DNA from 4 places in the Micromonospora sp. FIMYZ51 genome. Region 1 is predicted to be linked to each of the others. Evidence: riboswitches for the same ligand, from Rfam matches in the RefSeq annotation. Region 1 holds a riboswitch; each other region holds the start of a gene.
What was found. A riboswitch is a leader RNA that binds a small molecule or an ion and turns the genes downstream of it on or off. The one in region 1 is predicted to bind cyclic di-AMP.
Positions count from the first base shown of each region.

Region 1 (7,735 bases):
GGCGCTCGACCTTGGGTATGAAGGCGGTGGACTCGTCGGCCTGGTCGCGGTGCCGGCCGTCGGGTTGTTGGCTCATGACGGCACTCCGCTACGTTCAGCGCGGTCACGAGGCACCGACGCACCTACCTGATGATTCGCCTGCTGGCGCTCGCTCATTCCCGGCCTCACCTCGGCACCGTGGCGGAGCGCAGGGTGGTGGAATCCTCGAACGCGGGAACGGTGACCGTCGACTCCCGCTCGGAGTAGCCGAGCTGATAGTTCTCGACTGCGTCCCTGAACCACCGGACTCCCTCGGAAGCGGCGAGGGCCTGCCGGAGGGCGGCGGGATCGCCAATTGCTACGATCTTGAAAGGTGGGGAGTACACCCGGCCGTGCAGCAGCAGGGTGTTACCCACGCAGCGTACCGCGCTGGTGCTCAGGACGCGCACGTCCATGATTGACATGGCTTCGGCGCCGCCGGCCCAGAGCGCGTTGACCACCGCTTGGACGTCGCCCTGGTGGACGACCAGGTCGTCGTTCTCGACCCCCTCGGGCAGGCTGCTGAGCTGCGGCGCGTCGTTGAGCTCGACCGTCAGCCCGGAGCCGGTGAGGGCGGTGAAGCCGGCCGCGCCGAGACTCGCGCCGGCCCGCTGCTGCTGCTCCTTGATCGTGTCGTCCGAGTCGGCGAGGTCGGTCGTGCGGCTCTCGACCTCCCGGCGCAGGCGCGCGGCGCGTTCCTCGTTGGCGGCCACCTGGGCGCGTCGGTCCTCGATCAGCTCGGTCAGCTGCGGGCGTCGATCCTCGCGCAGCGCGGTCCCGCCGGCGGTGCTGGCGGTGGTGGTGAAGAGCAGGCCAGCGGCGGCGGCGATCATCGGTACGCCGATGGACCAGCCTGGTCGGCGCTGCCGGGGCCGGCGTGGCAGCAACGCGGCGACCAGCCGCCGCAGCGCCTTCTGCCACGAGGCTGCGCCGGATGTGTACTCCACGGACCGTTTCCCCCTGTCCCCACCTGCTGCACCCGCGCGATGCGGGTTTTGAGCGAGCCGTCGGGCAGCTCGTTTCCGGTCTGCCCGGTACCGGTCTGGCCCCATTCGTGGATTGGACGAGCCTTCCGGACTACGCTAGCTCTCGAACATTATTGGCCATGGACCGTCGCCCTCGCGCCCGGTTGCAGGCCGGACGAGGTCGTAACCCCTCTGGAGAGCGTCGTGCCCAAGTCTCAGGTCCGCAAGAAGAAGGTGTACACCCCGCCCACGGACGTCCGCCCGACGGCGACAGCGGCGACGCGCAAGCCGAGCCCACTCTGGCTGCCGGTCTCGGCGGTGTCGCTCATCGTGTTCGGCATCGGCTGGCTGGTGGTCTACTACCTCTCCGAGCAGGAATACCCGGTCATGGAGCTGGGTTACTGGAACCTCGCGGTGGGCTTCGGCGCGATGGTCGCCTCGTTGATCCTGCTCTCCCGCTGGCGCTGAGTCACCCGCAGGGCACACACCCGGCGCCGCGCGCCGTGCAGCCAGGGGCCGCCCGGCGCGAATCCCGGTGACCTCCTAAGGTGGGCGCAGGGCGACGTGGCCCTGGGTGCGAGAAGACTCACGTTACTCTCGGGTAACCTTGCGCGTAGGCTGCACTGCATGACCGAGCGGAGCGAGGTCAGCAACCGATCCGGTTGACGGTGCGGTGGTGCCTACCGCTCGTGCCCGACCCGGTCGCCACGCCCGCTCGACAGGCAGCAGACCGGGAGGCCAACTCGATGGGCAGCGTCCAGATCGTCACCACGATCCTCGCGGCCGCCATCACCGCCGTGGCGGTGTGGCTTGCCGTGCGCGCGGTCATGAAGATGGTGGCGGTGATCCGGCTGGGTCAGCCCGACCCGTCCCGCTTCGGCGACCCGGTCAGCCGCACGAAGACAATGCTCGCGGAGACCGCCGGGCACACCCGGATGCTCCGCTGGAGCGTGGTGGGTGCCGCGCACTGGTTCGTGATGGTCGGCTTCATCGTGCTGTCGCTGCTGGTGCTCGAAGCGTACTTCGAGGTGGTCTCGCCGACCGGCGGGCTGCCGCTGATCGGCAGCTGGACGATCTATGGCCTGGTCACCGAGTGGATCGGCATCCTGGGCATCGTCGGCATCGCGGTGTTGATCGCCATCCGGGTGGCCAACCGGCCGAACCGGGCCGGCCGCCGGTCGCGGTTCACCGGGTCCACCATGTGGCAGGGCTACTTCGTCGAAGCGGTCGTCCTGGCCGTCCTGATCATGGGTTTCCTGATCCGTGGCTTCAAGGTCGCCACCGACCACTTCGAGTACCCGACCTGGGCCACCCCGCTCAGCCACGCGGTCGGCTCGGCGCTGCCGGGCTGGGAGGCCGGCGTCAGCATCGCCGCCCTCATCAAGATCGCCATCTCGATGACCTGGCTCATCGTGATCTCGCTGAACGTCACCATGGGGGTGGCCTGGCACCGCTTCCTCGCCTTCCCCAACATCTTCTTCAAGCGCAACCCGGGTAAGACCGGCTCCGGCCTCGGCGCGCTGCGGCCGATGATGAGCGACGGCAAGCCGCTGGACTTCGAAGAGGCCGACCCGGAAAAGGACCAGTTCGGCGTCGCCCAGGTCGAGCAGTTCACCTGGAAGGGCCTGCTGGACTTCAGCACCTGCACCGAGTGTGGCCGGTGCCAGTCGCAGTGCCCGGCCTGGAACACCGGCAAGCCGCTGTCGCCGAAGCTGCTGGTGCTCAGCCTGCGCGACCACGCCTACGCCAAGGCGCCCTACCTGCTGGCGGGCGGCGGCAAGGACCTGACCGGCGAGGAGAAGGCCACCGCCGCCCAGCTCGCCCACGTCGACGTACTGGCACTTGCCGAGGCGGAGAAGCCGCTGATCGGCGACGCCGAGGCGGGCGGTGTGATCGACCCGGACGTGCTCTGGTCGTGCACCACCTGCGGTGCCTGTGTGGAGCAGTGCCCGGTCGACATCGAGCACGTCGACCACATCGTCGACATGCGCCGATACCAGGTGCTCATCGAGTCCAGCTTCCCCTCGGAGGCCGGCGTGATGCTGCGCAACCTGGAGAACAAGGGCAATCCCTGGGGTGCGCCGCAGAACACCCGCGAGGACTGGACCAAGGGCCTCGACTTCGAGGTTCCCCGGGTCGGCGAGGTGGAGGACTTCGAGTACCTGTTCTGGGTGGGTTGCGCCGGTGCCTTCGAGGACCGGGCCAAGAAGACCACCCGCGCGGTGGCCACCCTGCTGAACGAGGCGGGCGTCTCGTTCGCCATCCTCGGCGAGGGCGAGACCTGCTCGGGTGACCCCGCTCGACGGATCGGCAACGAGTTCGTCTTCCAGATGCTCGCCCAGCAGAACGTGGAGACCCTGAACGAGGCGTTCGAGGGGCGCGAGAAGGCCAAGCGCAAGATCGTCGCGACCTGCCCGCACTGCTTCAACACGCTCGGCAACGAGTACGGCCAGCTCGGCGGCGAGTTCGAGGTGGTGCACCACACCCAGCTGCTGGCCCACCTGGTCGCCACCGGAAAGCTCACCCCGGTGCAGCCGGTCGACGGCGGGGTGACCTACCACGACCCGTGCTACCTCGGTCGACACAACCGGGTGTTCACCCCGCCGCGCGAGGTGCTGGGCAGCGCCATTGCCGGTGGATCCGGCGGCGCTGCGGACGGCGGTCTCGTCGAGATGCCGCGTAACAGCGAGCGTTCCTTCTGCTGCGGCGCCGGTGGCGCCCGGATGTGGATGGAGGAGCGGATCGGCAAGCGGATCAACGTCGACCGGGTGGAGGAGGCCATGTCCACCGGGGCGAGGACGGTGGCCGTCGGCTGCCCGTTCTGCTCGACGATGCTCAGCGACGGGGTGAACGGCAAGGGTGCCGGTGAGCAGGTCGAGGTGGTCGACGTGGCAAGCGTCCTGCTCCGGTCGGTCAAGCCCGAACAGCCGACCGCCTCGGCGCAGGAGCCGGTCGGCAACTGACACACGACCCGTACGCGGGGTGCGAGGGTACCTTCACCGGTGCCGTCGTACCCCGTTTACGTATTGGCCCAGATAACTGTTACGAGAATGGTCGACACCCTTTGTATTCGACCGGTCGCGCAAACGTGAATAAGCCGTTGGTCGCCTTGATTCCGCAGCACGCCTTCCCTAGTCTTGGGCACCGGCCGCCGTAGGTCGTCTGTCCCGCCCCTTACCGCTCGCGGGACGCCCGGTGGTCGGTTGCAAAGGAGTCGGTGCCGGTGGCAACCATGCCCCTTCATCGTCGCGCGCCCGGACGCTCTCGCCGTCCCGGTGGCCTGCACCGGGCCGCCCGCCGGCTGGTCGTCCTGGTCGCCGCCGCCGCGGTCGGCGCTGGCCTGCTCGCCGCCCCCGCGTACGCCGAGCCGTCGGTCGAGCAGATCGAGGCGGAGATCGACAAGCAGTGGCAGCGGCTGGAACCCACAATCGAGCAGTACAACAAGGTGCGGTCCCAGCTGAAGGTGAACCGCGAGAAGTCGAAGACGATCCAGAAGAAGATCGAGCCGCTGGCCCTGGAGACCGAGCTGGCGATGAACCGGGTGGGCGACATGGCCTCCCGGTACTACATCACCGGCCCGTCGTCCGAGCTCGGCGCGGTGCTGCTCAACGCCAAGCCGGACACGCTCGGCGAGCAGATGGCCTTCCTGAACCGGCTGGCGGCGCAGGAGCGCCGTGAGCTGGAGGGCGTCATGAAGGTCAAGCGGAAGTACGACGACCAGAAGGCCAAGCTCGACGCCTTGATCGCCGATCAGGAGGCCAAGGAGAAGCAGCTGGCGGCGAAGAAGAAGCAGATCGACGCCGAAATCAAGCGGCTGGAGAAGTCGCTGCCGGTCACCGTGGTCAAGACGACGAACTGCCCGACCATCAAGGACGTGGTCAGCGCGGCAGCACGGACCGCCATCCAGGTCGCCTGCGCCCAGGTCGGCAAGCCGTACGTCTGGGGCGCCACCGGGCCGAACTCGTTCGACTGCTCCGGGCTGACCCAGTACGCCTACAAGGCCGCCGGGATCCACCTCACCCACTTCACCGGGGCCCAGTGGAGCGAGAACAAGGCCGTCTCCCGGGCCGAAGCCCGGCCGGGGGACCTGGTCTTCTTCCGTAGCGACGTGAGTCACGTCGGGCTCTATCTGGGCAACAACCTGATGGTGCACTCGCCCCGCGCCGGCAAGCCGGTGAACGTATCGCCGATCACGACCATGCCGGTCGCCGGCTTCCGCCGTCCCGGCTGATCTGCACCGCTGAGCGGTAGCACAGGAACGAACGAAGGCCCCGGGTCAAGCGACCCGGGGCCTTCGCCGTTGTCGGATTTATGCACCGACAGTGATGGCGTGGGTGTGTTGCGTATCGATGCGGATCGTCCCTACGCTGGGCAATCGTCGGCCGGCTGACAGCTCCGCCCACCGAGGGCGGTAACGGTCCGGCACCGCCGAGTCGTTCTGTCGAGCGAGCCGGGGACCCAGGTACCCGGGGTGAATCCGCGATCCTCGCGGTAGGGCGCCCCCTTCCCGCCCGAACCCGTCAGCTAACCCGGTAGGCGGTATGGGAAGAAGGAGTACGGAGCCCGGTGGCACACCATGCCCCGCGGCCACCGTCGCGACGGCCGGCGTTGCCCGGTCCGACGACGGCTGCGCCGCGTTTCCGCTGGTACCGCTGCACCACCGCACTCGCCGCCCTGACCGCGACCGCCGTCATCCTGACCGGCGGCGCGACGGCGGCGTACGCCGACCCCACGGTCGCCGACATCGAGCGCCAGATCGACGAGGACTGGAACCGGCTCGAACCCGTGATCGAACGGCACAACGCCACGCGGCAGGATCTGGCCGCCAAACGGCGGCAGGCGGACGCCCTGGCCGCCCGGATCGCCCCACTGCAACGTCAGGTGGACGAGGCGATGGAGCGGGTCGGCCGGCTGGCCGCCCGGGCCTACAAGGGTGGCCAGGTCCGCGTGGTCAACACGCTGCTGGGCAGCAGGTCGCCCGGCGAGGTGGTCGAGCAGCTCGGCCTGCTCGACCGCTACGCACAGTTCCAGCAGCAGGACGTACGGCAGGCGCGTGAGCTGCGCGACGAACTGGCCGCCGCCAAGGGCGCACTGGACCGCAGCATCACCCAGCTGGCCGGCACCGAGGTCGAACTCGGGCAGAAGCGGCGGCAGATCGACGCCGAGATCGACCGGTTGCAGCGGCTGCGGCTGCGGGCGTACGGGAAGGGGGGTGGTGGACCGCTGCGCCCGAAGCCCTGTCCGGCCGGTTACCCGGGCGGCCCGGCCGGGAAGGCGGTCAGCTTCGCCTGCGCCCAGATCGGCAAGCCGTACGCGTGGGGCGCCGAGGGGCCGGACGCGTACGACTGCTCCGGGCTGACCCTGGCCGCGTGGGCGCGTGGCGGGGTGGCGCTGCCGCACAACGCGGCGCGGCAGCGGCAGGCCACCGAGCCGGTCAGCCGCGCTGCCCTGCGCCCGGGTGACCTCGTCTTCTACTACCGCGACCTGCACCACGTCGGCATGTACGTCGGCGGTGGCTGGGTGGTGCACTCGTCCCGGGCGGGTCAGCCGGTCAAGATGAAGCGGATGGACGACAGCCCGATCCACAGCTTCGGCCGGCCCGGCTGACGCGGCTGGCGTACGGCGGTCGGGTCCGCGCCCATGACGGCGCGGGCCCGGCCGGTCAGGCCGAGGTCGGCGGCGGCAGCTGCGTGCACGGCGGCTCGCACCCTGCCAGCCTGGCGGGCGATCGTTGCGGTGGGGCTCAGCGGACCGGCCAGGTGCGCCAGTTCTGCCAGGCGCGGCTCGGCGTCGGGCCGCGCTGGCCCTGGTAGCGCGAGCCGTAGACGGCCGAGCCGTAGGGGTGCTCGGCTGGCGACGAGAGCCGGAAGATGCAGAGCTGACCGATCTTCATGCCCGGCCAGAGGGTGATCGGCAGGTTGGCCACGTTGGAGAGCTCCAGCGTGACGTGGCCGGAGAAGCCGGGGTCGATGAAACCCGCGGTGGAGTGGGTGAGCAGACCGAGCCGGCCCAGGCTCGACTTGCCTTCGAGTCGCCCGGCCAACTGGTCGCCGAGGGAGATGACCTCCAGTGTGGAGGCGAGCACGAACTCGCCCGGGTGCAGCACGAAGGGCTCACCGTCGGGCACCTCGACCGGCGAGGTCAGGTCGTCCTGCCGGGTCGCCGGGTCGATGTGGGTGTAGAGATGGTTGTTGAAGACCCGGAACAGCTTGTCCAGGCGTACGTCGATGCTTGACGGCTGCACCAGGGTGGGCTCGAAGGGCTCCAACGCCAGGGCGCCCGCCTTGATCTCGGAGACCAGGTCGCGGTCGGAGAGCAGCATCGACACACCATAGCGGTACGGGTGACCTGCGTGTCGGACTACCTGCTTAGAACGTATGTTCGATAAGATGTGGTCATGGCTTCCTGGTCCGAATTCGCCGCTGACGAGCCCCGACTCGCCGACGGGATCCGCCTTCTCATGCAGCAGTACGGCCCTGGCTTCGGCTATCTGGCCACGGTCCGCGCCGACGGCGGGCCCCGGGTGCACCCGGTCTCCCCGGTGATCACCGACGACGGTCTGTTCTGCTTCGTGATCGACTCGCCGAAGCGGCGCGACCTGGAGCGTGACGGGCGCTACGCGCTGCACTCGTTCCCGCCCGAGGAGAGCGACGACGAGGCGTACGTCGCGGGTCGGGCCAAGCCGGTCACCGACGGCGCCACGGTGACCCGACTGGCCCTCGCGGCGCGGGCCGCCCCGCACGCCGACTGGC
Region 1 is NZ_CP134706.1:89,530-97,264, forward strand. It holds gene QQG74_RS00440 (class E sortase) at 1-76, opposite strand, end outside; gene QQG74_RS00445 (DUF881 domain-containing protein) at 165-965, opposite strand; gene QQG74_RS00450 (cell division protein CrgA) at 1,188-1,451, shown strand; gene QQG74_RS00455 ((Fe-S)-binding protein) at 1,730-3,946, shown strand; gene QQG74_RS00460 (NlpC/P60 family protein) at 4,201-5,214, shown strand; cyclic di-AMP (ydaO/yuaA leader) riboswitch at 5,400-5,537, shown strand; gene QQG74_RS00465 (NlpC/P60 family protein) at 5,550-6,590, shown strand; gene dcd (dCTP deaminase) at 6,727-7,305, opposite strand; gene QQG74_RS00475 (pyridoxamine 5'-phosphate oxidase family protein) at 7,381-7,735, shown strand, end outside.

Region 2 (7,735 bases), 470 kb from region 1:
CCGCCCCCGGTGCCCAGCCACCAGCCCAGGGTGGCGGCGGCCAGCGCGATCACGATCGGTACGAAGATCCCCGAGATGCGGTCGGCGAGCCGCTGCACGGCGGCCTTGCCGGTCTGCGCCTGCTCGACCAGCCGGGCCATCTGCGCCAGCTGGGTGTCGGCACCGACCCGGGTGGCGGTGACCACCAGCCGCCCACCGGCGTTGACGCAGCCGCCGATCACCGGGTCACCCACGCCCACCTCGACCGGCACCGACTCACCGGTCACCAGGCTCGCGTCAACCGCCGAGCTGCCCTCCGCCACCGTCCCGTCGGTGGCGATCTTCTCGCCGGGCCGGACCAGGAAGGTGTCCCCCACCACGAGCTTGTCGACCGGGATCCGGGCCTCCACCCCGTCGCGCAGCACCGAGACGTCCTTGGCGCCGAGTTCCAGCAGCGCCCGCAGCGCCGCCCCGGCGGTCCGCTTCGCGCGGGCCTCGAAGTAGCGCCCGGCGAGGATGAAGGTGGTCACCCCGGCCGCCGCCTCAAGGTAGATGTTGCCGGCACCGTCGGTGCGGCCGATGTCGAGGCTGAACGGGTGGGTCATCCCCGGCGTACCGGCGGTGCCGAGGAACAGCGCCCAGAGCGACCAGCCGAAGGCGGCAAGCGTACCCACCGAGACCAGGGTGTCCATGGTCGCGGCACCGTGTCGCAGGTTGACCAGCGCGGCCCGGTGGAACGGCAGCCCGCCGTAGACCACGACCGGGGCGGCAAGCGTCAGCGACAACCACTGCCAGTAGGTGAACTGCCAGGCCGGCACCATGGCCAGCGCGATCACCGGCACGGTCAACACCGCCGACACCCACAGCCGGGTACGCAGGCTCCGCAGCTCGTCCGCCGGCTCGGCGGCTTCCGGCTCGGCGGCGCCGGGCGGCGGTGGCAGTGTCGCCCGGTAACCGGTCTTCTCCACCGTGGCGATCAGCTCGTCCGGCGTGACCGGCGCGTCGTAGGAGACGGTGGCCTTCTCGGTGGCGTAGTTGACTGTGGCCCGTACGCCGTCCATCCGGTTGAGTTTCTTCTCGATCCGGGCGGCGCAGGAGGCACAGGTCATGCCGCCGATGGCGAGCTCGATCAGGTTCGTCGCCGCCGGCAGCGGTCTGCTCGTGGTCATCGCTGGTCCGATCAGTCGTGCTCGTGTCCGGGTGCGCCGTGCCCGTCGTCGGGCGCGGCGCTCTGCGGTGCGGGCAGGTCGCCCGGGTCGCCGACGTGCACCGTGAACTCGGCGGTGCGTACCACTCCGCCGTGCTGGAAGTCGAGGTAGAGCCGGTACGCCCCGGCCGTGGGGAACTCGGTGGCGAAGCTCACCTGCGGACCGGACGGCGTCCGGCCGTCGCCCGGAGCCCCCTCCGGATGCACGTGCAGATACGCGAGGTCACCCCGGCGCAGGGCCACCAGGTGGCCGTACGCACCCAGATAGGTCTCCAGGTCGCCGACCGGTACGCCGGCACGGCTGACGGTGAACGTCAGCGTCGTACTACGGCCGGGCTGCGGCGTGCCGTCGAGGTCGACGGTGTAGCCGTCGACAGTGGTGCTGCTCGCCGGGGCGGGCAGCGGCACCTCGGCCAGTTCGCCCGGGACGGTGACGTCGACGCCGAGCGTCAGCGGCTGACCACCGGTCGGGGTGAAGTCGGCGAAGGCCCGCCACACCCCTGAGCCACCCAGCGGCGAGGCGACCCGCCAGGTGCCGTCGGGCGACATCTCCGGGTGCACGTGCCGGAAGCCGGAGAGGTCGCGCCGGGCGACGATCAGGTGCATCCGCTTGTCGTGGCTGACGTCGTACCCGGTGACCGGCCGCCCGTCGGGTCCGACGATCTGGAAGGCGAACTCGCCCGTCGGCGCCGCCACCGGTACCAGGGTGTGCCCACGGTCGGCGACGAGCAGCCCACCGGGCAGTCGGTCGCCGGCCGATTCGTGGCCGCCGCCCTCGTCGTGACCGGGCGTGGCGGAGCCGTCGGCGTCGTGCCCGCTGTCGTCCGTCGGATGGTCGGTGGTGGCGACCGGGGTGACGGGGCCGGCCAGCTGACCGGCTCCGTACGCCGCGCCGAAGACCAGCGCGACGCCGAGCGCGAAGCTGCCCAGCTTGGTCGCTGTGTTCATCGGTACGCCTCGGCCTACCGCCGCTGGTCGGCTGCGCCGCCGACCAGTTCGTATCCGGCCTCGTCGACGGCGGCGCGGACCGCGTCGTCGGCCAGCGGCTGCGCGCTGTTGACGGTGACCCGACCGGTGGCGAGGTCGACCTGTACCTCGTTGACCCCGGGCAGCGCACCGACCTCGGCGCTCACCGCGTTGACGCAGTGCCCGCAGGTCATGCCCTGCACCTGGTACGTCGTGGTGACCATGGAACTCTCCTCTCCACGCCCGGCCAGGTAGTGGACCGGACGACCCGTCGAGATACCCGGCGGGGGTATCTGACCTGTCGACCGTAGCATACCCCCGGGGGGTACGTTATGCTTGCCGCATGACCACACCTGCGCCGATCCGCGGCTACACCGCCAGCAAGGACCAGCTGCTCGCCCGGCTGCGTCGCGTCGAGGGTCAGGTCCGTGGCATCGAGAAGATGGTCGACGAGGACCGCTACTGCATCGACGTGCTCACCCAGATCTCCGCCATCCAGGCCGCGCTGGACAAGGTCGCCCTCGGTCTGCTCGACGGGCACGCCCGGCACTGCATGCACGAGGGTGCCGCCGAGGGACGCGCCGACGAGATGGCCACCGAGATGATGGCCGCCGTGGGCCGCCTGATGAAGCGCGGCTGACCAGCGACACCGACAAGCTGCGGCGGCCGGGCCACTGACCCGGCCGCCGCAGCTCACACCGGCCCCGGCGCGCCACGAACCGCCGACAAACCCTCGCGACCTGCGTTCGGATGCCGGGCTGGCTACCATTCGCTCACGATGCCCAGCCGACATCCGTGCCCCGCGGCCCACGCCCGCCCTCGGGCGTCCGCCTCCGCCGCCGCACCGCGGCGGCCGTCGAGAGCCGGCCGACACATCACGGTACGCAGCCGTTCCGCCACGCTCAGACCATCCGCGTCGCGTCGACAAACGGTGGTGCGCAGGCACTGAACCGACCCGGCCGCCGGCACGTACTCCGCCCTGGAATCGTTGGGAGACATTGAATGGGCGCCGACCACACCCGTTCCGCTCCGCCCACCCCGCCCGGGGTGCGGCGGATCCTCGTCGTGACGGTGGTCCCCCTCTTTCTGGTCACCCTGATCGCCGCCCTGGTGCTCTGGCCCACGGACGCCCCCCGGCCGGAGGCGGCCGACGACACCCCCCGTCACCACGGCACGGTCACCCGGGTGGTGACCGAGACCTGTCCGCCCAACCCGGCGGTCCCGGAGGGCACGCCGACGACAGCGGCCGGCCCGTGCGGCACGGTCACCGTCCGGGTGCAGGACGGCCCCGACGCGGGCCAGGAGGTGCAGACGCCCATCCCGGCCGGGCCCGGCGCGCCCCGGGTCAGCACCGGTGACGAGGTCATCCTGGTCGCGCTCTTCGACCCGGAGGATCCGTCGATCAGCACGTACAACATCGCCGAGCACCAGCGGGGCACGCCGCTGATCTGGCTGGCGGTGCTCTTCGCCGCCGCCATCGTCGCCTTCGGCCGGCTGCGCGGCCTGGCCGCGCTGGCCGGCCTGGCCGCCAGCTTCGGCATCCTGTTGACCTTCGTGCTGCCCGGCATCAGCGCCGGCAATCCGCCGCTGCTGGTCGCCATCGTCGGCTCGGCGTTGATCATGTTCGTGGTGCTGTACGTGACCCACGGCATCTCCGCGCAGACCTCGGTGGCCGTGCTGGGCACCCTCGGCAGTCTGGTGCTCACCGGGCTACTCGGCCTGATCGCGACCAGGGCCACCCACCTGACCGGCTTCGGCAGCGAGGACGCCACCACGCTCTCCATGTTCCGGGCCGACGTCGACCTGCACGGCCTGCTGCTGGCCGGCATCATCATCGGATCGCTTGGCGTGCTCGACGACGTCACGGTCACCCAGGCCGCAGCGGTCACCGAGTTGCGGCACGCCAACCCGAACTTCTCTCGCCGTGAGCTGTACCGCGCGGCGACCCGGGTGGGGCGGGCCCACATCGCCTCCGTGGTCAACACCATCATCCTGGCGTACGCCGGCGCGTCGCTGCCGCTGCTGCTCCTGCTCACCGCCGACTCCCGCGCCCTCGGGCAGATCGTGACGAGCGAGTTCCTCGCCCAGGAGATCGTCCGCAGCGTGGTGGCCACGCTCGGGTTGATCGCCGCCGTACCGCTCACCACCGCCCTGGCGGCACTGGTGACCACGGCCGGGCAGCAGCGCGGCAGGGTCGGTGGCGACCCCGCCGGCCCGGACGACGATGACGATTCCAGGGTTTCCCGGCCGGCGACGGACCGGGCCGAGGCGCTGCACGCCCTCAGCACACCGCGTACCCGCAACACGTCCACCGCCACCCCGCCGGGGTGGCCCGACCCGGACAGGAGCACGGACACCACATGGTGACACTCCTCAACGTGACCGCCTCGGCCGGCGAGGCCAGCACGAGTGTCGCTGGTCACTCACCGCGATTACGAAATGACGCATCTGGCCGGGTTCGGGGCGTAGAAGCCCAAGTGGACTCTCGGGTAACCTCACTGCCGGTCACCGCCGAAGGCGTACCCCAGCGCCTGCGGTGCCACCGCCCAATCGCCACCAGGCGAACCGGGAACCCAGGTACGTGGGGTGAATCCGCGACTGCGGTAGGGGCCGCTTCCGTCCCGAACCCGTCAGCTAACCCGGTCGGCGGTCGATGGAAGGGAAAACAGTGACGGCACCCCTACGCCGCTGGTTGACACCCGTGGTGGCCGTGTGCGCCGCGTTCGCCGTGTTCGCGGGGCCGATGCCTGCGACGGCCGCGCCGAAGCCACCCGCACCGGCGGAGCACGACGACGACCCGCCGATGCTCAACGACCTGATCGAGGCGACGAACCGGGACTACACAAAGGCCAAGGCGAAGCTGGAGAAGTCCAAGAAGAAGCAGCTCGAACTCGCGGTGGAGGTCCGCCGCGCCCAGGCTGCCCTGGACGAACTCGCTCCGCAGGTCGCGGAGATCGCGACCCAGTCGTACCGGACCGGTCGGGTGGGCGCGATCGGCATGCTGTTGCAGAGCAACGCCCCCGACTCGTTCATCGACCGGGCCTCCGCGCTCGACGAGTTGAACCTGGTCAACGACAAGAAGCTGGCTGAGGTCAACACGGTGAAGCTGCGCGCCGAGACGGCCAAGCTCGCGCTCGACGCCGAGGTACGCGAGCAGCGGAAGCTGACAAACGACATGGCCCGCAAGAAGACCGAGGCGGAGAAGTCGCTCCGGCTGGTCGGTGGCGAGGGTCTCACCGGCGGCCTGGTGGCCGCCACCTCCCCGGTCGCCCGGATCGCACCGAACCGGGCGGCGGACGGTGGCTGGAAGACCGAGTCGTGCAACCAGAACGACCCGACCACGTCGGGCTGCATCACGCCCCGGACGTTGCACATGTACAAGGAGGTCAAGCGGGCCGGCTTCAACCGGTTCGTCGGCTGCTGGCGCCCCGGTGACAAGTTCGAGCACCCCAAGGGCCGGGCCTGCGACTGGTCGTTGCAGAACAGCGGCTTCTCCCCGTGGCACAACAACGACACCCGGATATACGGCAACAACCTGGCGGCCTTCCTGGTCCGCAACGCTGACCGGCTGGGCATCTACTACGTGATCTGGAACCGGCAGATCTGGTTCGCGGCGACGGAGCGCTGGAGTTCCTACAGCGGCCCGTCCGACCACACCGACCACGTGCACGTGTCATTGCTCTGAGCACCCCGGGCACGACAAATGAGGGCCGTTCCGCCACCTGGCGGAACGGCCCTCGGCGTCGGTCGGCCGGCTCGGAACGGCCCTCGGCGTCGGTCGGCCGGCTCGGGGCGGTTTTCGGCGTCGGTCGGCCGGCTCGGGACGTGTTTTCGGCGTCGGTCGGGCGGCTCGGGGCGGTTTTCGGCGTCGGTCGGGCGGCTCGGGGCGGTTTTCGGCGTCGGTCGGGCGGCTCGGGCCAGCCTTTCGCAGGGCGGTCAGGCGGCTCGGGCCGGCGCGTCGGCCAGCTCGGCGGGCTGCGCGGTGACCGCCCGCACCTCACCGGCGGCCAGCCGGTACGACATGCCCACCACCGCACACCCGCCCGCGGCCACCTCGGCGGCGAGCGTTTCGGAGGACTCCAGCATCGCCTCCACGGTCTGCGCGATGTGGATGTCCACGATCCCGTCCAGCTCGTCGACGCCCGCCTCGCGGGCCCGGCGCAGGCTCGGCACCACCGCGTCCACCACGGCACTCAGGTGACCCGGCGGGGTGGTGCCGGTCGCCACCGACGCACGGGCCGCCTGCACGGCACCGCACGAGTCGTGCCCGAGCACCACCACAAGCGGCGTACGCAGCACGGTCACCGCGTACTCGACGCTGCCCAGCACCTCGGGCCCGACGGTGTGCCCGGCGGTCCGGACCACGAAGAGGTCACCCAGCCCACGGTCGAAGATGATCTCGGCAGCGAGCCGGGAATCGGAGCAGCCGACGATCACCGCGAAGGGGTGCTGCTCGGCCGCGACAGCGGCCCGGTGGCTGGCGTTCTGGTTGGGATGGCGGAGCGTGCCGGTGACGAAGCGGCGGTTGCCCGCGATCAACTCGGCCAGCGCCCGCTTGGGGGCGCCCGGCACGTCCGCGGTGAGGAACTCCCGCTCCGGTGCTCGCTGCTCGCTTATCGATCCGGGTCGACTCATCCGGCGTCACCTCGCCTCTCTCGGTGCAATGCCTGGTCATCCCGGCCGACACTGGTCACGGGCCGCCACCACCGTCACACGCACCGCGAAGCTACGTCAAGATATGCGTGATATGCATTTCAGGTATTCCAGAACGCTTGCCAACGGCGGGAGACAGGGCACAGCGGACCAGACCCGGAGAGACAGTCATACGATGGCCACCATGGCGACCACAGGCGAACGGGAAAGCGCCCGTAACTGGACTTTCCTCACAAATCACGCCCACGTACTGCTCGCCATCGCCCGCAACCCGACCGCCCGGCTGCGCGAGGTGGCGGTCGAGGTGGGAGTCACCGAGCGGGCCGCACAGGCCATCGTCGCCGATCTGGAGGCGGGCGGTTACCTGCGGCGCACCCGGGTCGGCCGCCGCAACGAGTACACCATCAACCCGGCCGGCCGGTTCCGTCACCCGGCCGAGGCCGACCGCCAGGTCGGCGACCTGCTGGCTCTGTTCACGGAGCCGGTGACCGGCGCAACCACCGAGCACCGGTGAGCCCGCCGCAGGCCGAGCCGCCCGACCGTCCACTCCGGACGAAGTGGTGTGCTTCACGATCCGGGCACCGCCTTGGCACTGCGATCTCCGCAACGGAGCGATAGGTTGGAGGCGTGCCGTCTCCCGCGTTCGCCCGTCCGATGTGGCCGGCGACGCTGCGCGCCCTGCGGGAGTTGACCCGCCTGGCGCTGGCGGCCCTCGTGCTCGTCGTCGGTCTCGGCGGGGCCGTCGCGACCGGCCTACCCGGTCAGCCCACCGCCCTCGATCTACCGGCCCGGCCGGTGACCGCCACTGTCGTGGCGCGATCGGCGGTCGAGCCCAGCCAGACGACCGACGAGGCGACCACCCGGCAACAGCGGATCGCGGCGCAGCAGCCGGCGACCGGCCCGGCCCGCGCCGACCTCGCCGACACCCGA
Region 2 is NZ_CP134706.1:554,966-562,700, reverse strand. It holds gene QQG74_RS02760 (heavy metal translocating P-type ATPase) at 1-1,148, opposite strand, end outside; gene QQG74_RS02755 (hypothetical protein) at 1,160-2,134, opposite strand; gene QQG74_RS02750 (cation transporter) at 2,149-2,376, opposite strand; gene QQG74_RS02745 (metal-sensitive transcriptional regulator) at 2,496-2,792, shown strand; gene QQG74_RS02740 (YibE/F family protein) at 3,155-4,519, shown strand; cyclic di-AMP (ydaO/yuaA leader) riboswitch at 4,686-4,817, shown strand; gene QQG74_RS02735 (hypothetical protein) at 4,821-5,837, shown strand; gene QQG74_RS02730 (carbonic anhydrase) at 6,089-6,787, opposite strand; gene QQG74_RS02725 (helix-turn-helix domain-containing protein) at 6,981-7,319, shown strand; gene QQG74_RS02720 (hypothetical protein) at 7,433-7,735, shown strand, end outside.
Region 2: linked by a shared signal. The riboswitch ahead of QQG74_RS02735 (hypothetical protein) and the one ahead of QQG74_RS00465 (NlpC/P60 family protein) in region 1 are both predicted to bind cyclic di-AMP.

Region 3 (7,735 bases), 1.6 Mb from region 1:
CGGTGCCCAGCCCGTGCCGGGTGACGTTCAACGCGCCGGCCGCCGCACCGGTGCGGATGGCGGTGTGCACGTCGCCGCCCCGGGCCACCACGGCCGCCACGCTTGCGGTCATCGAGTCGCCCGCGCCGCGCGGATCGGCGGCCTCCAGCCGGGGCATCAGCACCTCGAACACCTCGCCCTCGACAAGCGCCAGCGCCGGCTGGTCGGCCCGGCTGACCACCACGTTCTCGGCACCGGAGGCGTGCAGTTCGTGCATCGCGGCGATGAGCTGTTCCGCCTCGTCGCCGGCCGCCCGCCCGTCGGCGATCAGTTCCTCGTGGCTGACCTTGACGAAGAAGACCCCACTGTCCAGTACCGCGTTCAGGTGCTCACCACAGAGGTCGACCACCACCCGGCTGCCGTTGGCACCGAGGTCGGCGGCGAAACGGCGGTAGAGGTCGGCGGGTACCAGGGACGGGTCGTTCGGCCCACTGAGTACGCTCACCGCCGCCCGCAGTCCCTCGCCGAGTGCCAGGTTGTACAGCTCGTCCAGCTCGTGCCGGCTCAACGGCTGGCCGGTCACGTCGACGATCTCCCGGCGGGTGCCCTCGCGGCGGTCGTGCACGTACCCGCCGCTGCCGCCCGAGTCGCGGGTGACCACCTTGAGGTCGACCCCCTCGCTGATCAGCAGCGGTTTCAACACCTGACCGATCTCGCCGCCGAGCGCCGTGCAGAGCACCACGTCGACACCGTGCGACAGCACCATCCGGGCCTGCCAGACACCCTGACCGCCGGGATGCAGGTGCAGCTCCGGGGCGTCGTTCGGCTTGTCGATCGTGACGGTGAGCAGCGGCGTCGGTGCGAACACCATGACCCGTCCGCTCACGGTTGGCACCTGCCCATGACCGTTCCTTCCGTTCGAGCTGACGAAATGTCCGCTTACTGCAAGGACGGTAACCAAGGTGGCGGCACGGCGCACGGCGACGGGCTGAGGCGAAAACGACGTCGGGTGGGCCGCCGTGCGAGGCGACCCACCCGACGTGCCGGTCTTCGATCAGTAGACCGACAGGTGGACGTGGTTTGTGTGGTCGCTCGACGGGTCGCCGCGAGCGCCGCTGTACGACTTCCACCCACTGCTGGGCAGCCAGATCTGCTTGTACCAGATCACGTAGAGCACGGCGAGCCGGTCGGAGTTGTTCACGAAGTACGCCGCCAGGTTGTTGCCGTACGTCCGGTCGCCACCCGTGGCCGCACCGCCGAAGCCGTTCTTCTGGGCGGCGAAGTCGCAGGCTCGACCCTTCGGGTGCTCACCCGAGCCGCCGGAGCGGTAGCAGGAGACGTACCGCGTGAAGCCGGCCGCCTTGGCCTGGTTGAGCGCGTGCAGGGTGCGCGGGGTGATGCAGCCGTTGGCCGGGGTGGGGTCGTTGACGCTGCACGACTCCTTCGGCCACGAGCCGTTGGCGTTGCGCGGCGCCGGCTTGGCGGTGGGGCTGGACCCACGGCTGCTGGTCGGCGCCCGGGTGGCCCGCTCGGCGGCTGCGGCGGCGCGTTCGGCCGCCTCGGCCCGCTCGTTGGCGACGGTCAGCGCCCGCTCGGCCTGCTCCTTGCGCTTGGCCATCACGGCGACCTGCTTGCGTTCCTCCTGGATCTCAAGGTCCAGCGCCTGCTTGGTCTTGCGGATCTCGTCGCGGGTGGCCTGTAGCTCGCGGACCGCGCGGTCCTCGTTGGCGGCCACCACGTCCAGCGCCGCCGCCCGGTCCATGAAGCCGGCCGGGGTGCCGCTGTTCAGTAGCGCCGACGCGGCGCCGAGCCGGCCGGTGCGGTAGGCCTGCGAGGCGATCTCGGCCACCTTTGCGGTGCGCTCGCCGAGCTGCTGCTCGGTGGTGCTGAGCTGCTTGGCCAGTTCCTTCTGCCGCTTCACCGAGCGGTCCAGCGCGGCTTTGGCGTCGAGGTAGCCCTTGCTGGCCGCCTCCAGTTGGGCGCGCAGTGCCGGGGTGCCACCCTCGTCGTCGATGTCGTCGGGGGCTGCCGCACGCGATACCGGTGGCGCGGCGGTCGCGGGGCTGAACGGTGCGAGCGTGACGCTCAACACGAGGGCGAGCCCCGCGGCGATCAGGGCCGCCATCCGGGCGGCCGGTCTCACGGTTGCCACTGCTGGCATGCACATGTCCTTCCGTCAGCCGCCGACCGGGTTAGCTGACGGGTTCGGGACGGAAGATCCCTACCGCGTGCGCGGATGCACCCCAGGAACATGGTTCCCCGGTTCGCCCTGGCGGGCGATTAGGCGGCGACCACCGCCGGCACCGGTGGGTGCCGCCTGGCGGGGGCCGGGTCCGAGCGTACCGGGACTGCTGTGACTGGTGCAGCTGCTGTGACTCCTGGTACTTGCTCGTTCACCATTAAATCAGACATAACGGCACTAAGGCGGCAGTTTCCCGGAATTGCTCAGTCGACCGGGTCGATCGTGGTGAGCCGCTGAGTGGCTCGGGAAAGGGCGACATAGAGGGTGCGTACCCCGGCGCCCGGCTCGGCCCGGATCTCGCCCGGGGCGACCAGCACCACCCCGTCGTACTCCATGCCCTTGGCCTCCAGGCTGGTCACCACCTGGAGACGCTCCCCACCGAGGCCGTCCAGCCAGGCCGCGACCTCGTCGCGACGCGGCACCGGCGTGATCACCCCGACGGTGCCCTCGACCTCGTCGAGCAGGGTGCTCGCCGCCGTCGCGACGGTGCTCGCCAGCTTCGCCGCCGGCACCGTCAGCTGCACCGGGTCGACCCCGGTGGTGCGGACCGCCGTGGGCAGCGCGAGATCCGGGTACACCCGGCGGATCTCGGCCGCCGCCACCGCGAAGATCTCCGCCGAGTTGCGGTAGTTGGTGGTGAGCGTGAACCGGTGCCGGCGGCGCCGGCCCAGCGCCTGGTCCCGGGCCCGGGCCAGCTCCTGCGGATCGCCGGTCCAGGCGGTCTGCGCCGGGTCGCCGACGACGGTCCAGGAGGCCAGCCGCCCGCGTCGGCCGATCATCCGCCACTGCATCGGCGAGACGTCCTGCGACTCGTCGACCACCACGTGCGCATAGTCCCGGTAGTCCTCCGGGCGTTCGCGGGCCGCCTGCCGGGCGGCCCGTTGCCGGTCGGCGAAGGTGCTCAGCTCGCGTACCCCGCCGGCCAGCTGGTACGGGTCCCGCTTCGGGCGGGCCGGACGCACCGGCTTGCCGAGCAGCGCGTCCAACTCGTCGAGCAGCGCCACGTCGGCCACGCTCGGCCCCCGCTCGGCTGACTCCCGGTACGCCTGGCCGAGCAGTCGGGTCTCGGCACCGGAGAGCAGGCCGGCGGTGTAGCGGCGCAGCCGGTCCGGCTGCGCCAGCCAGCCGAGCACGTGCCGGGGATGCAGCCGGGGCCACCAGGCCTTGAGGAAGTCCCGGAAGTCCGTCCGCTCGATCAGCTCGTCCTCGAAGGCCCGCTGCTCCGGCAGACCGGAGATGCCCAGCCGGCGGGCCTGCGCCCAGAGCGCGGCGAGCACCCCGTCGAAGCCGGCCCGGCGCACCTCGTTGCGGCGGGCGCCCCGGGGCAACGCCCGGTCCCGGATGGCGTCCAACTCGGACCGCTCCAGCCGCAGCAACTGCCCCCGGTAGAGCAGCCGCAGCTCGGCCGGCGAGTCGGGCACGGCGTCCCGAGCGGCCCGTTCCAGCACCTTGCGCATGCGCAGCGACCCCTTGATCGCCGCCACCTCGGGCGGGTCGGTCCGGGTGGCGGCCACCCCGAGGAAGAGGCTGCCCAGCGAGTGCAGGGTGGCGGTCTCCTCGCCCAGCGACGGCAGCACCGAGGCAATGTAGGAGACGAAGACCGAGGAGGGGCCGACCACCAGGATGCCGCCGCCGGCGTACCGGCTGCGGTCGGCGTAGAGCAGGTACGCGGCCCGGTGCAGCGCCACCGCCGTCTTGCCGGTGCCCGGACCGCCGGAGACCAGGGTGACTCCGGAACCGGGGGAGCGGATCGCCTCGTCCTGTTCCCGTTGGATGGTCGCCACGATGTCGCGCATGCCCCGGCCGGTGGTCCGGGACAGCGTGGCCAGCAGCGCGCCGTCGCCCACCACCGGCATCTCCGGCGGCGCGGCGTCCGGGTCGAGCAGGTCGTCCTCGATCCGGGTGACCCGCTCGCCGCTGGACTGGATCGTCCGCCGCCGCACCACACCGAGCGGCTCGGCGGGGGTGGCCTGGTAGAACGCGGCGGCGGCCGGTGCCCGCCAGTCCACCACAAGCGTGCTGGCGTCCTCGTCACGGATGCCGAGCCGCCCGACGTAGAGCACCTGCCCGTCGCGCAGGTCGAGCCGGCCGAAGACAAGTCCCTCGTATTCGGCGTCGAGCAGATGACGCCGCTGGGCGGCGTGAAAGACCATCGCGTCCCGCTCGACAAGGGCGCCGAAGTTGCCCACCCGGGCCAGCCGGTAGCCGTCCCGTTCGGCCCGTACCGCGGCGCGGCGCAGCTCGGCCAGTCGCGCGTACACCCGGTCGAGATGCCGTTGCTCGACGGCGATCTCCTGATCCAGGGTGCTCTGATCCACCGCTCGCTTCTCCTCGTGACGCCGCCCGGCCAACCGCACGAGATTACGCCCCGCCGAACAGCAGCCCGGAAGGGCACCTTCGCGACGCCGGTGGCAGCGGAGCGGGTCCCGGTCAGGCGCGGCGTCGGCGGTGCGCGCCGACGCGGGCCGGTGCGGCGTCGAGGACCCGGCGCAGTACGCCGGTCAGGGCGGCGTTGACCTCCTCGGGGCGCTCCATCATCAGCATGTGGCCGGCACCGGGGCAGACGGTCAGGTCGGTGGCCGGCAGCACGGCGGCGATCGACTCCGCGCACGGCGGCGGGGTGAGCCGGTCCCGGTCGCCGACCAGGGCCGCGGCCGGCAAGTGGGCCAGCGCGGCCAGCGTCGCCAGCCGGTGCTGGGTGCCGATCGAGGCGCGGAAGCCGCCGATCGAGCGCAGCGAGGCGCGGGCGACCGCCGAGGTGACCAGGCGGATGTCGACGGGATCGCAGTGTTCGCCGAAGAGCATCCAGCGGATGCTTGGGCGCAGCGCCCGCAGCAGGGCCCGTGGCGGTCGCCAGGCGCCACAGCGGGCCAACACCCCGGCCCCGGTCGTCTCGGCCAGCCGGATCAACCGGGCGATCCGTGGCGACAGGCCGTAGACGGTGTGGGCGTGCCCCTCGGCGGTGGTGGAGACGAAGACCAGTCCGGCCACCCGCCGGGCGAAGTGTTCGGGGTGGCGGTGCGCGTACTCCATGATCGTCATGCCGCCCATGGAGTGGCCGGCCAGCACCACCCGCCCGGTGGGCGCCGCCACGTCCAGCACCGCCGCCAGGTCGTCACCGAGCTGGGCCAGGGTCGCCGTGGGCAGTGCCATGCAGCTGGACCGGCCGTGCCCACGCGCGTCGTAGGTGACCACCCGGACCGACTCGAACGTCTCCCGCAGGGCGCTGTGCTGCCGGTGCCAGCTTCGCCCGTCCAACGTCCAGCCGTGCAACAGCACCACCGTGACCTCGGCGTCGGTCGGCCCGGCGACCTGCACGTGCAGGCGTACGTCGTCGGACAGTCGTACCTCGACGGGCTCTGGCATCGCCACCTCCCCACGGCCGCGTGGATGCGTAACACCGGGGATACCCGGTGGTAACACCGGCTACCCGTCATGAGACCACGCGAACCGGCACGAGCGGAAGATTCGCCAACCGTCTCCGCATCCGGGCCGGCGGCGACCAAGCTGGAGGCATGGCGGTGTCGCGGGCGGTGCCCACTGGAACGAAGCGCCGGGCACGCGGCGGTACGCCCCGGCAAGCCCTGGCCGAACTGCTCGCCGGCAACCGGCGCTTCGTCAGCGGCCAGCCGGTGCACGGGCACGACGTGACCGCGGCGGCGGCGAGCGCCTCCGGTGACCAGCAGCCGTACGCCGTCCTGCTGGGCTGCATCGACTCGCGGGTGCCGCTGGAGGCGATCTTCGACCAGACGTTCGGCTCGATCTGCGTCATCCGCACCGGCGGTCACGTGCTGGACCGGGCGGTGCTCGGCTCGATCGAGTACGTCATCGAGGTGTTGGGCGTACCGCTGATCATGGTGCTGGGCCATGAGCGGTGCGGCGCGATCGACGCCGCGATCGGCGCGCTGCGCAGCGGCCAGCGACCGCAGGGTGCGCTGGCCCACCTGGTGGACCGGATCGCGCCCGCGGTGGCCGACGTGGGAGTGGACGAGCCGCAGGTGCAGCCGTTGGCGATCCGCCGGCACGTCCGCCGTACGGTGGCCACGCTGCGCGCCGACCCCCGGCTGGCGGAGCCGCTGCGCACCGGCCGGGTCGCCGTGAGCGGAGCCCTCTACGACCTGGCGACCGGCGAGGTCACCCTGCTGGAGCCGCCCTGATCCGAGACGACGAACGCCCGCCGGGCGTACCCGGCGGGCGTTCGCGATGCTGCCTGGAGGGACTCAGCCCTCGAAGACACCGGCCTCGACCAGGCGCTTCTCGGTGGCGTCCCAACCGTCGCCCGGGTGGGCGGCGTTGAGGCTGTTGATCTCGGCCCGGATCTTGGCGGCGTGCCCGGCGGCGGCCAGCACCCGGATCTCCTCGACGAAGGCCTCGGAGTCGGTACGCAGGTGCGCGGTCTTGCCGTTGGTCAGGTTCCGGACGTAGGCGTGCTTGCCGCCGTTGAGCGGGATGAGGTACTTGAACTCGCCCAGCACGCTGAGGGCGCCACCCTGGCCAGCCTGGCCGGCCCGGACTGACGCGCGCGCGGTCTTAGAGGTGTTGCTCGCCACGGAGGTACTCCTTGCAAGACGTACGGAGGACGGAAGGTCCGGGGGCTGTGCGGGCGGCACCGGAGGAGGTGACCCCGCGAAGGCTTACGCGGCACAGGCCGCCGATGGAACTGTACACGACGCACGATCCCGGCTGGTCATCGCGGCGTCACGAGGTGGAACCGCAGTCACCTGTCCGGGTATTCCGGGCGGCGGATTTGCCGATTCCCTGGCGCACCATCCGTCACACAGGTCATCATGTGTTGCAGCAAGAGCCCGGTCGGGTGAGGTCGTAGGGGAAGACGCACCTCGCTCTCCGGGAGGTCTCCGTGCCAACGCGTGGCGTCGTATACGTCCACTCGACCCCGCTCGCCGTGTGCTCACACGTCGAGTGGGCGATCGCGCGCGTCCTCGCCGCGCCGGTCAACCTGGAGTGGACTGCTCAGCCCGTCGATCCCGGCTCCCGCCGGGCCGAGTGCGGGTGGTCCGGCCGTCCGGGGACGGGCGCCGAACTGGCCGCTGCCCTCCGGCAGTGGCCCATGATCCGTTTCGAGGTCACCGAGGAACCCAGTCCGGGTGCCGACGGTGAGCGCTTCATGTACGTCCCGGGGCGTGGGCTGTTCCGCGCCACGGTGGGCGCCGCCGGTGACATTCAGCTCGGCGAGGACCGGCTGCGCAGCATCATGGCCGCCGCCCGGGCACCCGAGGCGCTCGCGCACGCCCTGGACAAGGCGCTCGGCACCGCGTGGGACGCCGAACTGGAGCCGTACCGCTACGCCGGGGACGGTGCTCCGGTGACCCTGCTCACCCGGGTCGGCTGAGGCGGTCACCGGTGTCGCCGGCCCAGCGGCGCGTTCCCGCCGGTCGATGGCCCGGTGCCCGGCACCGGTCGCCCGGCCCAAGGTCGAGTTGCCCCGATCCCTGACGGGCTGGTGGGATGGGCCGCGTGTCGACCACCACCCGGCGGGTCGCCGCCGCCCTCGTC
Region 3 is NZ_CP134706.1:5,499,583-5,507,317, reverse strand. It holds gene QQG74_RS24570 (PfkB family carbohydrate kinase) at 1-865, opposite strand, end outside; gene QQG74_RS24565 (hypothetical protein) at 1,034-2,140, opposite strand; cyclic di-AMP (ydaO/yuaA leader) riboswitch at 2,145-2,276, opposite strand; gene QQG74_RS24560 (AAA family ATPase) at 2,425-4,539, opposite strand; gene QQG74_RS24555 (alpha/beta hydrolase) at 4,652-5,587, opposite strand; gene QQG74_RS24550 (carbonic anhydrase) at 5,737-6,378, shown strand; gene QQG74_RS24545 (hypothetical protein) at 6,442-6,771, opposite strand; gene QQG74_RS24540 (DUF3145 domain-containing protein) at 7,080-7,571, shown strand; gene QQG74_RS24535 (glycoside hydrolase family 3 N-terminal domain-containing protein) at 7,688-7,735, shown strand, end outside.
Region 3: linked by a shared signal. The riboswitch ahead of QQG74_RS24565 (hypothetical protein) and the one ahead of QQG74_RS00465 (NlpC/P60 family protein) in region 1 are both predicted to bind cyclic di-AMP.

Region 4 (7,735 bases), 2.1 Mb from region 1:
CTGGAGATCCGCGCCGCCAACCTGCCGGTACGCACCTGGGTGCCGCAGGTCGCCGCCGGCCTCGGGGACGCCCTGGCCGGCCTGCTCGCGGTCCTGGCCCTGGCCGCCCTGGCCGCCCTGCCCGCCGTCCTCGCGCTGGTGGCGGTCCTGTTGGTGGGTGCCGTCGTCGGCGCGGTCGCACTGGACCTGGCCCGGCGGCGGTTCCGGCCGGCAAGCGGCGGCTCGCCGGTCACCCGGGCGCTGCGCCGGCACCAGCCGGAGTTCGTGCTGCACTTCTCCGCCCCGCCCGGCTCGGAGTACCAGGTCACCATGTGGCTGCCGTACCTGGCGCGGATCGGTCGGCCGTTCGTGGTGATGGTGCGCGAACCGGAGTCGCTGGCCGCCATCGCGGCGGCCACCACCGCCCCGGTGCTCTACTGCCCCACCCTGCGCAGCATGGACGAGGTGCTGGTGCCCAGCCTGCGGGTGGCGTTCTACGTCAACCACGGCGCGAAGAACAGTCACTGCCTCCGTTTCACCCAGCTCACCCACATCCAGCTGCACCACGGCGACAGCGACAAGGCGTCCAGCGCCAACCCGGTGTCCGGGATCTTCGACCGGATCTTCGTGGCCGGCGAGGCGGCCATCGACAGGTACGCCCGGGCCGGGGTGGCGATCCCGGCGGAGAAGTTCGTCGTGGTCGGCCGTCCGCAGGTCGAGACGATCGAGGTACGCACCGAGCCCGCCACCGGCCTGGCCAACCCGACGGTGCTCTACACCCCCACCTGGACCGGGCACCACGCCGACGCCGACTACTGCTCGCTGCCGATGGCCGAGCCGCTGCTGCGGCGGCTGCTGGACCGGGGTGCCACGGTGATCCTGCGGGCGCACCCCTACACCACGCAGAACCCGGCCTCGGCCCGGTACCTGGCGCGGCTACACGACCTGCTCGCCGCCGACCGGTCCCGCACCGGACGGCAGCACCTGTTCGGTGCCGCAGCCAGCCGGCTGAGCCTGGCCGAGTCGGTGAACCGTGCCGACGCCCTGGTCTCCGACGTCTCCGGCGTGGTGTCCGACTGGCTCTACTCGGGCAAGCCGTACGCGGTCACCGACACGGGTGCCGACGGCGACCGTTTCACCGAGCGGTTTCCGCTGGCCGCGTCCGGCTATGTGCTGCGCCGCGACCTGACGAACCTGGACGAGGTGCTGACCGGGCTGCTCGACACCGATCCGCTCGCCACGGCCCGCTGGACGACCCGGCGGCGGTACCTCGGTGACTTCCCCATCGACGCCTACGCCGAGGCGTTCCTGGCCGCCGCCCGGCGCGAGTTGGACCCCACCTGGGCTCCGCCGACGCCGCGCGCCGCGCGCACCGCCCCGCTCTCCCCCACCACCTGACGCGCGGGCACTGCCCGCCAGGTCCCCGTAGCCGGGGACCTGGCGGATCCACTTTAGACTTGTCCGCATGTCGCAACCGACGCCCGACCAGCCGCCCGCCCGCAAGTTGGTGTGGGCCCCCGACGAGATCCGCGTCAACCTCGAACAACAGGTCGAACCGCAGGACAGCCTGGGGCAACGGGTGGCGCGGGTCGGGATTCTGGCGTTCCTCTTCACCGGGTTGCCGGCCTTCGTGGTGTTCGCCGCCACCACTGTCGTCGCACCGTCGGTGACCGACGGAGCCGGGATCGGCACCACCGCCCGCTGGGCGGTGCAGGTCGCCGGCCTGATCGCGATCGCGGCGATGGTCACGTCACGGCCGCCGAAAGCCACCGCGCCGGACCCCGCCGCGCCGGACGCGCCGGGGTCGACCCGACGGATCACGCTGCGGCTGGTGCGGCACGTACTGGTCACCGGCGGCTGCGCGGTGCTGATACTGGCGCTGGAGGGGCTCGCCGTGGGCCAGATCGCCACGTTGGCGCTGCTGCTCGTCGGCGTACTGCATGTGCTGCCGCTGGCGGTGGCCCGGCTGCTGGTCCGCCGTCAGTCGCGGTAGCGGTCGGCCACGGCGGCGAAGGCGGCCTTGGGCTCCCAGGGCAGGCCGGGGTAGGTGTCGCCGTCCCGGCCGTCGAGGACCTTGACGATCCCGAGGCTGGCCAGGTCGAGGTCGTCGGCGGGGTCGCCGTCGGGGCGGTGCGGCAGGTTGTACAGCGCGAACAGGTGCACGAAGGCGCTGTCCACGCCCTCGCTGTCGAAGATCTCCAGTAGCTCGCTCAGGTAGGCCGCCTGGCCGGCCTCGTCGCGCTGGTAGCGCCCGTTGAGTCGGACCGGTTCGCCGGTGGCCTCGTCGTACTCGATGATCTCCATACTGCGCGGCGCGACGTCGCCCGCACCGCGCCAGGTCGCGGTGCCGAAACCGGTGATCGCGACCGGACTGGGCTGGGCGACGAGTTCGCGTACGGCCGCCCGGAACTGGTCGGCGACCTCGGCGGAGCGGATGAGTTCGAGGGTGACGAAGTCGAACAGCTCCCAGTCGACGCCCTCGAACGGAATGGCGGCGTAGGTCACCTTTCCGTGGAAGCGTTCGCGGATCGCCGCCACGGCGGTGCGGAGGAACCGGTCGAGCCGGGAGCGGACCTCGGCGATCCGTTCGGCGCGGCCGACCGGGTCGGCAAGGAGGTTGCCGAGTCGGTCGTCGATGCGGTCGCCGACGACGAAGCCCCGGTTCATGATGCTCAGCTCGACGCCGGAGACGAAGACCACCTCGGCCCCGGTCGCGCGCAGTCGCTCGGCCCGCTCGGCGCAGTCGAGAAACAGGGCGAGGGCCTCGTCGGCCGACAGGTCCAGCGGGTACGGCGAGAACCAGACCTCCAGTCCGAGTTCGGCGGCGAGCCGGGCGGCGAGTTCCAGGCGCTGCGGGTCGCCTCCGACGATCTGGACGGCGGTGCAGTGCAGGTCGTCGCGGATGATTGTCAACTCTCGCCGGACCAACTCCGGGTCGAAGTGCGGCAACGAGTTGTGCCCGTCCCGGACGAAGCCGGTGTCGTAGCTCATGCCCTTGGCTCGCATGTCTGTCGGTCCTTCTCGCTCGGGGCGCCGCCGGGGTGGGGGCTCGTGGCGACGCTAGCAAATTTCTGCGCGCACGCAAGTTTGCGGACACGCAGAGATTGTGCGATGGTGAGCGGGTGACAGCAGCGGGCCGCCCCTCCTTGCGGGAACGGAAGAAGCAGGCGACCAGAGCGGCGCTCCGCACGGCCGCGCTGCGCCTGGCGCTGGAGCGCGGGCCGGGCAACGTCCGCGTCGACGACATCGCCGAGGCCGCTGGGGTGTCACCAAGGACGTACAACAACTACTTCTCAAGCCGCGAGCAGGCGATCATCGCGGCGGTCACCGCAGAACGTACGGCACAGGTCGCGGCGGCCGTGCTCTCCCGGCCCACCGAGATCGGCCTCGCCGACGCCGTGCTCGACGCCGTCGTCGGGCAGTACGCCGACCAGGGCGACCAGTCCAGCGCGGCGCTGTTGATGATCACGACAAGTCCCGCCCTGCGCGCCTGCTACGTCGACACGGTCAGCACGATCGAGGGCCCGCTCGCCGACGCCATCACCGAACGCTGCCCGGACATCGACCGCCTGACCGCCCGGGTGCTCTCGGCCAGCGTCGGGGCAGCCGCCAGGGTCGCCCTCCGGCAGTGGCTGGAGTCCACGACCGTGGCACCGTCGATGCCCGGTTTCGTCGTACCGTCCGGGTCGCTGCCCGACCTGGTCCGGGCCGCGTTGACGCCGCTGGTGCCGGCGCTCGACGCGGCAGGCACGGCGGCCGGCGCGGCCGGCACGGCAGAGAGCACGGCCGGCGGGGCGGGCAAGGGCGGGCGACAGGGGCGGTGACGGTAGGGCGCCGGTTCCCCAGCGGGGAACCGGCGCCCGTTCGGGTCCGTCAGGTCGGTCAGGCCGAGTAGCCGCGCGTGGCCGCCCAGTTGGCCAGGTCGATGGTGCTCATCCAGTAGGAGTAGTAGGACCCGTCGGCCGAGTCGGCGATCTTCACCATTCGGCCCTCGTCCTCGTAGCCCACCACGGCGATGTAGTGCCCGCCGGGGAAGGAGTGCCAGCGACCGTTGGTGTCCGTGGCGCTGCCGGCCACGTTCACCACGACACCCCGCCCGTCGTTGATTGTCGCCACGACGTCGGCCTGGAGCTGGTCCATCTGGGCCGGGGTGGCCGCACCACCACGGATCCACCTGGTCTGGTAGGGGTCGCCCTTGAGCACGGCGTTGAGCACCCGGGTGGTGTCCGCCGCCGAGTTGGTGCCGGCGAACGTGGTGCCGAGCTGGCTGGCCAGGGTGTCCTGGTCGCGTTCGACGCCAGCGGCGCTCAGCGCGTTGCGCACGGCGGCCGGGCCGCAGTAGTAGCCGTTGACCTGTGCCTGGTAGTCGTAGTCCAGGACCTTCTTCGCCGGCGGCTTCGGCGCGGCCTTCTTACTGGTCAGGTCCGGGTCCGGCGTGGCGGAGCTGGCCTTCGGCGAGGGCGACGGCGAGGGCGAGGCGGCGGCGCTGGCCGCGACCGATTCGCTCGGCGCGGACGATGGGGTCTGCGCCACCCGGGCGTCGCTGCGGGAGGCCGCCGCGTCACCGCGCAACTCGGCGACGGTGGTGGTCTGTGCGCTGGCCGGGGCGTCCCCGGTGCCGGCGAGCGCGGCACCCGTGCCGGTCGCCAGGATGAGCGCCGCCGCCGATCCGGCGACGATCTGGTACGGACGCTCCGTCGCCAGGCGGCGGAGCTGACGCTTGACGGTGTGCTTCACAAAATCCTCCACGAGGGCTGGGGCGGCCGTACCGGTGCCGGCGGTCGGGTCGGCAGGGGAAACCGACGACCACCCGGACGCGGACGGACCGTTCGAGAGATTCACCCGGGGACACCGGGCGGTGGCGGTGGGTCCGGTATCAGCTCGCCGTCGGAGAGCCGGCGAACGCGGACACCGCGATGCCGTGGAGGCGTGGGAACAACGGGGGGATCGGTACGTGTTGCACGCGAATGGAGCTCCTTCCGACACCGCCGACCGGGTTAGCTGACGGATTCGGGCGGGAAGATCGCCCTACCGCGGGCCGAGGCTCGCGGATTCACCCCAGGTAATGCAGTGGGTCCCCGGTTCGTGAGATCACGATTGAGCGGGTCGGCGCGGCGTCGCCTTTTGCGATCGGTTACCGCACCGGACGGGGCGACATTACTGGCCGGTCAAACCGCGCGCCAACCCGTCATTGCCTGCGTAAACATGATCCAGATCAATTATTTCCGGGTATTCGGCGACTGGCGTCGCTCAATGGGATTCGGGGAATTGAGCACGCCGAAAGGCGACAACCGGACCGACCACCCAAAAAGTCCCGGAAATTACGTAACCGATGCACCCGAGCGCGCTCGGTGACCGTTTCCGGAGTCAATGTGACCGGGGTCACCCATCTCGGGGACTGCACCCGCACCGGTCGGCGAGGTCGGTCCGACCGCCCGACCGGGCGGTCATCCGATCAGCCCACCCGGGCCGGACGCCAGCGCCGGATGACGGCCGGCCGGCCGAAGGCGACCCGGCGCCGCGTCGGCACCCGGTCCGGCCGAAGTCGCTGTGCGGCAGCGTACGCCTCGGCAGCGAGCGTACGGGCGGCCTCGGCGGCGATTCCGGCCGCCCGCCACGCCGCACGTTCCCGGGCCTCGGCCGTCCGGTACGCGGCCAGCCGACTGTCGCGCAGCAGCCGGGCGAGGGTGATCTCCTGCTCGGCAGGGTGCCATCGGGGATCCCCACCGCGCCGCCGAGCGAACACCTCGCTCAACTGCCGGGCTGTCAGGTCGCCCCGCCAGTGCGCGGCCATCGCGGCGCGGTGCAGCCACCGCTCCCGGGCGGCGTACTCGTCCGGGCTCCGCACCGCCCCCGGCACCGCGAGCGGCACCGTGGCCGCGAGTCGCCGGGCAACCTGCTCCGCCTCGTCGTACGCGGTCCAGGCGCGTTCGAGTTCCTCGTGCGCGACCCGCCAGGCGTCCCGTCGCCGCTGGGCGTTGCGCGCGGCACCGGCCGCCGCCACGGCCACCTCTCCGGCGTACCTGCTCAGGTCCGCGGCCGTGGTCACGGCGGGATCCTCGGCCGAGTCGCCCTCGGCCACCGGCGCACCCTCGACCGCCGGTGCCCCCTCGGTCGACCGGGCCCGCTGCGGGCGGGCGACCAGGGCGGTGAGCACCCCCAGCGCGAGCACCAGCAGCGCCGACCAGATGGCGACGGCCCGGGGTACCTCGGTCAGGAACTGGTAGAGGACAGACTGCTCCATGACCTGCCTCAGCGGGAACGAGGCACGAGGCCGGTCAGCATCCGGACGGCCGGACGCCGCGAGCACCACAGTGGACAGGCAGGCGCGGCGATGAGCACGGCCCTCACGCTACCGCCGTCGTCGTGGCAGCCGCATCGCCGTCCGGGCGTGTCGGGTGGGACTGTTCGCCGGATCGAGCCGACGCTCGGCCGAGCCCTATCGTCCGGAGTGGACAGTCCCGGCGGCGCTCGGGCGGGGCGGCGCCAGCCGGCGCATCATGGGTTGCTCGACGTAGCGGTGCAGCAACGCGGCCAGGGCCAGGGTGAGCAGCAGGAATCCGATCACCGCGGCCGGACCCCACCAGCCCGGGAAGCCGGTCCCCCAGTCGCCGGTGATCCGCATGATCGTCATGATCGCGAAGACGTGCACCAGGTAGAAGGCGAAGGAGACCTCGCCGAGCCAGACCATCGGCCGGGACCGCAGCGGCGACCGGCTGCCCCGCACGTCCGCGTCGGCCGCCGCCGCGATCAGCACGACGTACGCCGCCGACAGGATCGCCGCCCACAGTTCGGCACGGATCCACTGCGCGGCCACCACCCAGGTCGCCACGAAGATCAGGCTCGCCACCAGCAGGCGCGGTCCGCGCCAGCGACCCCGCAGCATCAGTTCGGCGGCGGCCACCCCCATCCAGAACTCCAGCGACCTCACCAGCGGGAACACCTGGGTGAACCACCACCGGTACTGCTCCGGCACCAGCGTCTGCGCCGGCCAGAGCGCCAGGATCAGCAGCGGCACCGCGATCACCACGGCCCACAGCTGCCACGGCCGGGCCCGCCGCACCAACGGCAGCGCCAGCGGCAGGCACAGGTAGAAGAACAACTCGCAGGAGAGCGACCAGCTCACGTTGTTGACGCTGTAGAAGTAGCCCGGCCGGGGATCCCAGGCCTGGAGCAGGAACAGGTTCTCCACCGCGGCCACCGGGTTGATCGGGTCGGCGAACCAGAGCGCGGCCAGCATCGCCACCGCCCACATCAACAGGTGGTTCGGGTAGATCTTGGCGAACCGACGCCGCCAGAACCGCCGCCGGGAGTCACCGGGTCGAGCCGACCAGACCAGCACGAACCCACTGAGGACGAAGAAGAACTGCACCCCGGACAGGCCGAGGGTGAAGATCTTGCCGACCACCGCCTGGTGGTCCGGCTCGGCGATGATCCGCATCGTCCCGGCGTGGAAACCGAAGACCAGCAGGGCGGCGACCCAGCGCAACCCGGTCAGCGACGGCAGCCGGCTCGCCGTGCCGCGTCCGGTCGGGGCGGTCGGCCGGTCGACGGTCGTGCTGGTCATCCGGGCACCCTACCCGCCCACTCCCACCCCAGGTGTAAGGAAGGGCCCCCTGTTAACGCCTCGTGCATAGCAAGGGCCCCCTGCTAACACACCTGCCCACCAGCGCCGAATCGCGCCGTACCGGCATCTTCCGCGCCGACCGCCCATGCTAGAAACAACGTTCAGGGTCGACCGCGCCCCCGCCATCTC
Region 4 is NZ_CP134706.1:2,189,351-2,197,085, reverse strand. It holds gene QQG74_RS10750 (CDP-glycerol glycerophosphotransferase family protein) at 1-1,377, shown strand, start outside; gene QQG74_RS10745 (hypothetical protein) at 1,445-1,972, shown strand; gene QQG74_RS10740 (hypothetical protein) at 1,960-2,985, opposite strand; gene QQG74_RS10735 (helix-turn-helix domain-containing protein) at 3,102-3,803, shown strand; gene QQG74_RS10730 (C39 family peptidase) at 3,862-4,728, opposite strand; cyclic di-AMP (ydaO/yuaA leader) riboswitch at 4,951-5,093, opposite strand; gene QQG74_RS10725 (hypothetical protein) at 5,435-6,223, opposite strand; gene QQG74_RS10720 (acyltransferase) at 6,419-7,546, opposite strand.
Region 4: linked by a shared signal. The riboswitch ahead of QQG74_RS10730 (C39 family peptidase) and the one ahead of QQG74_RS00465 (NlpC/P60 family protein) in region 1 are both predicted to bind cyclic di-AMP.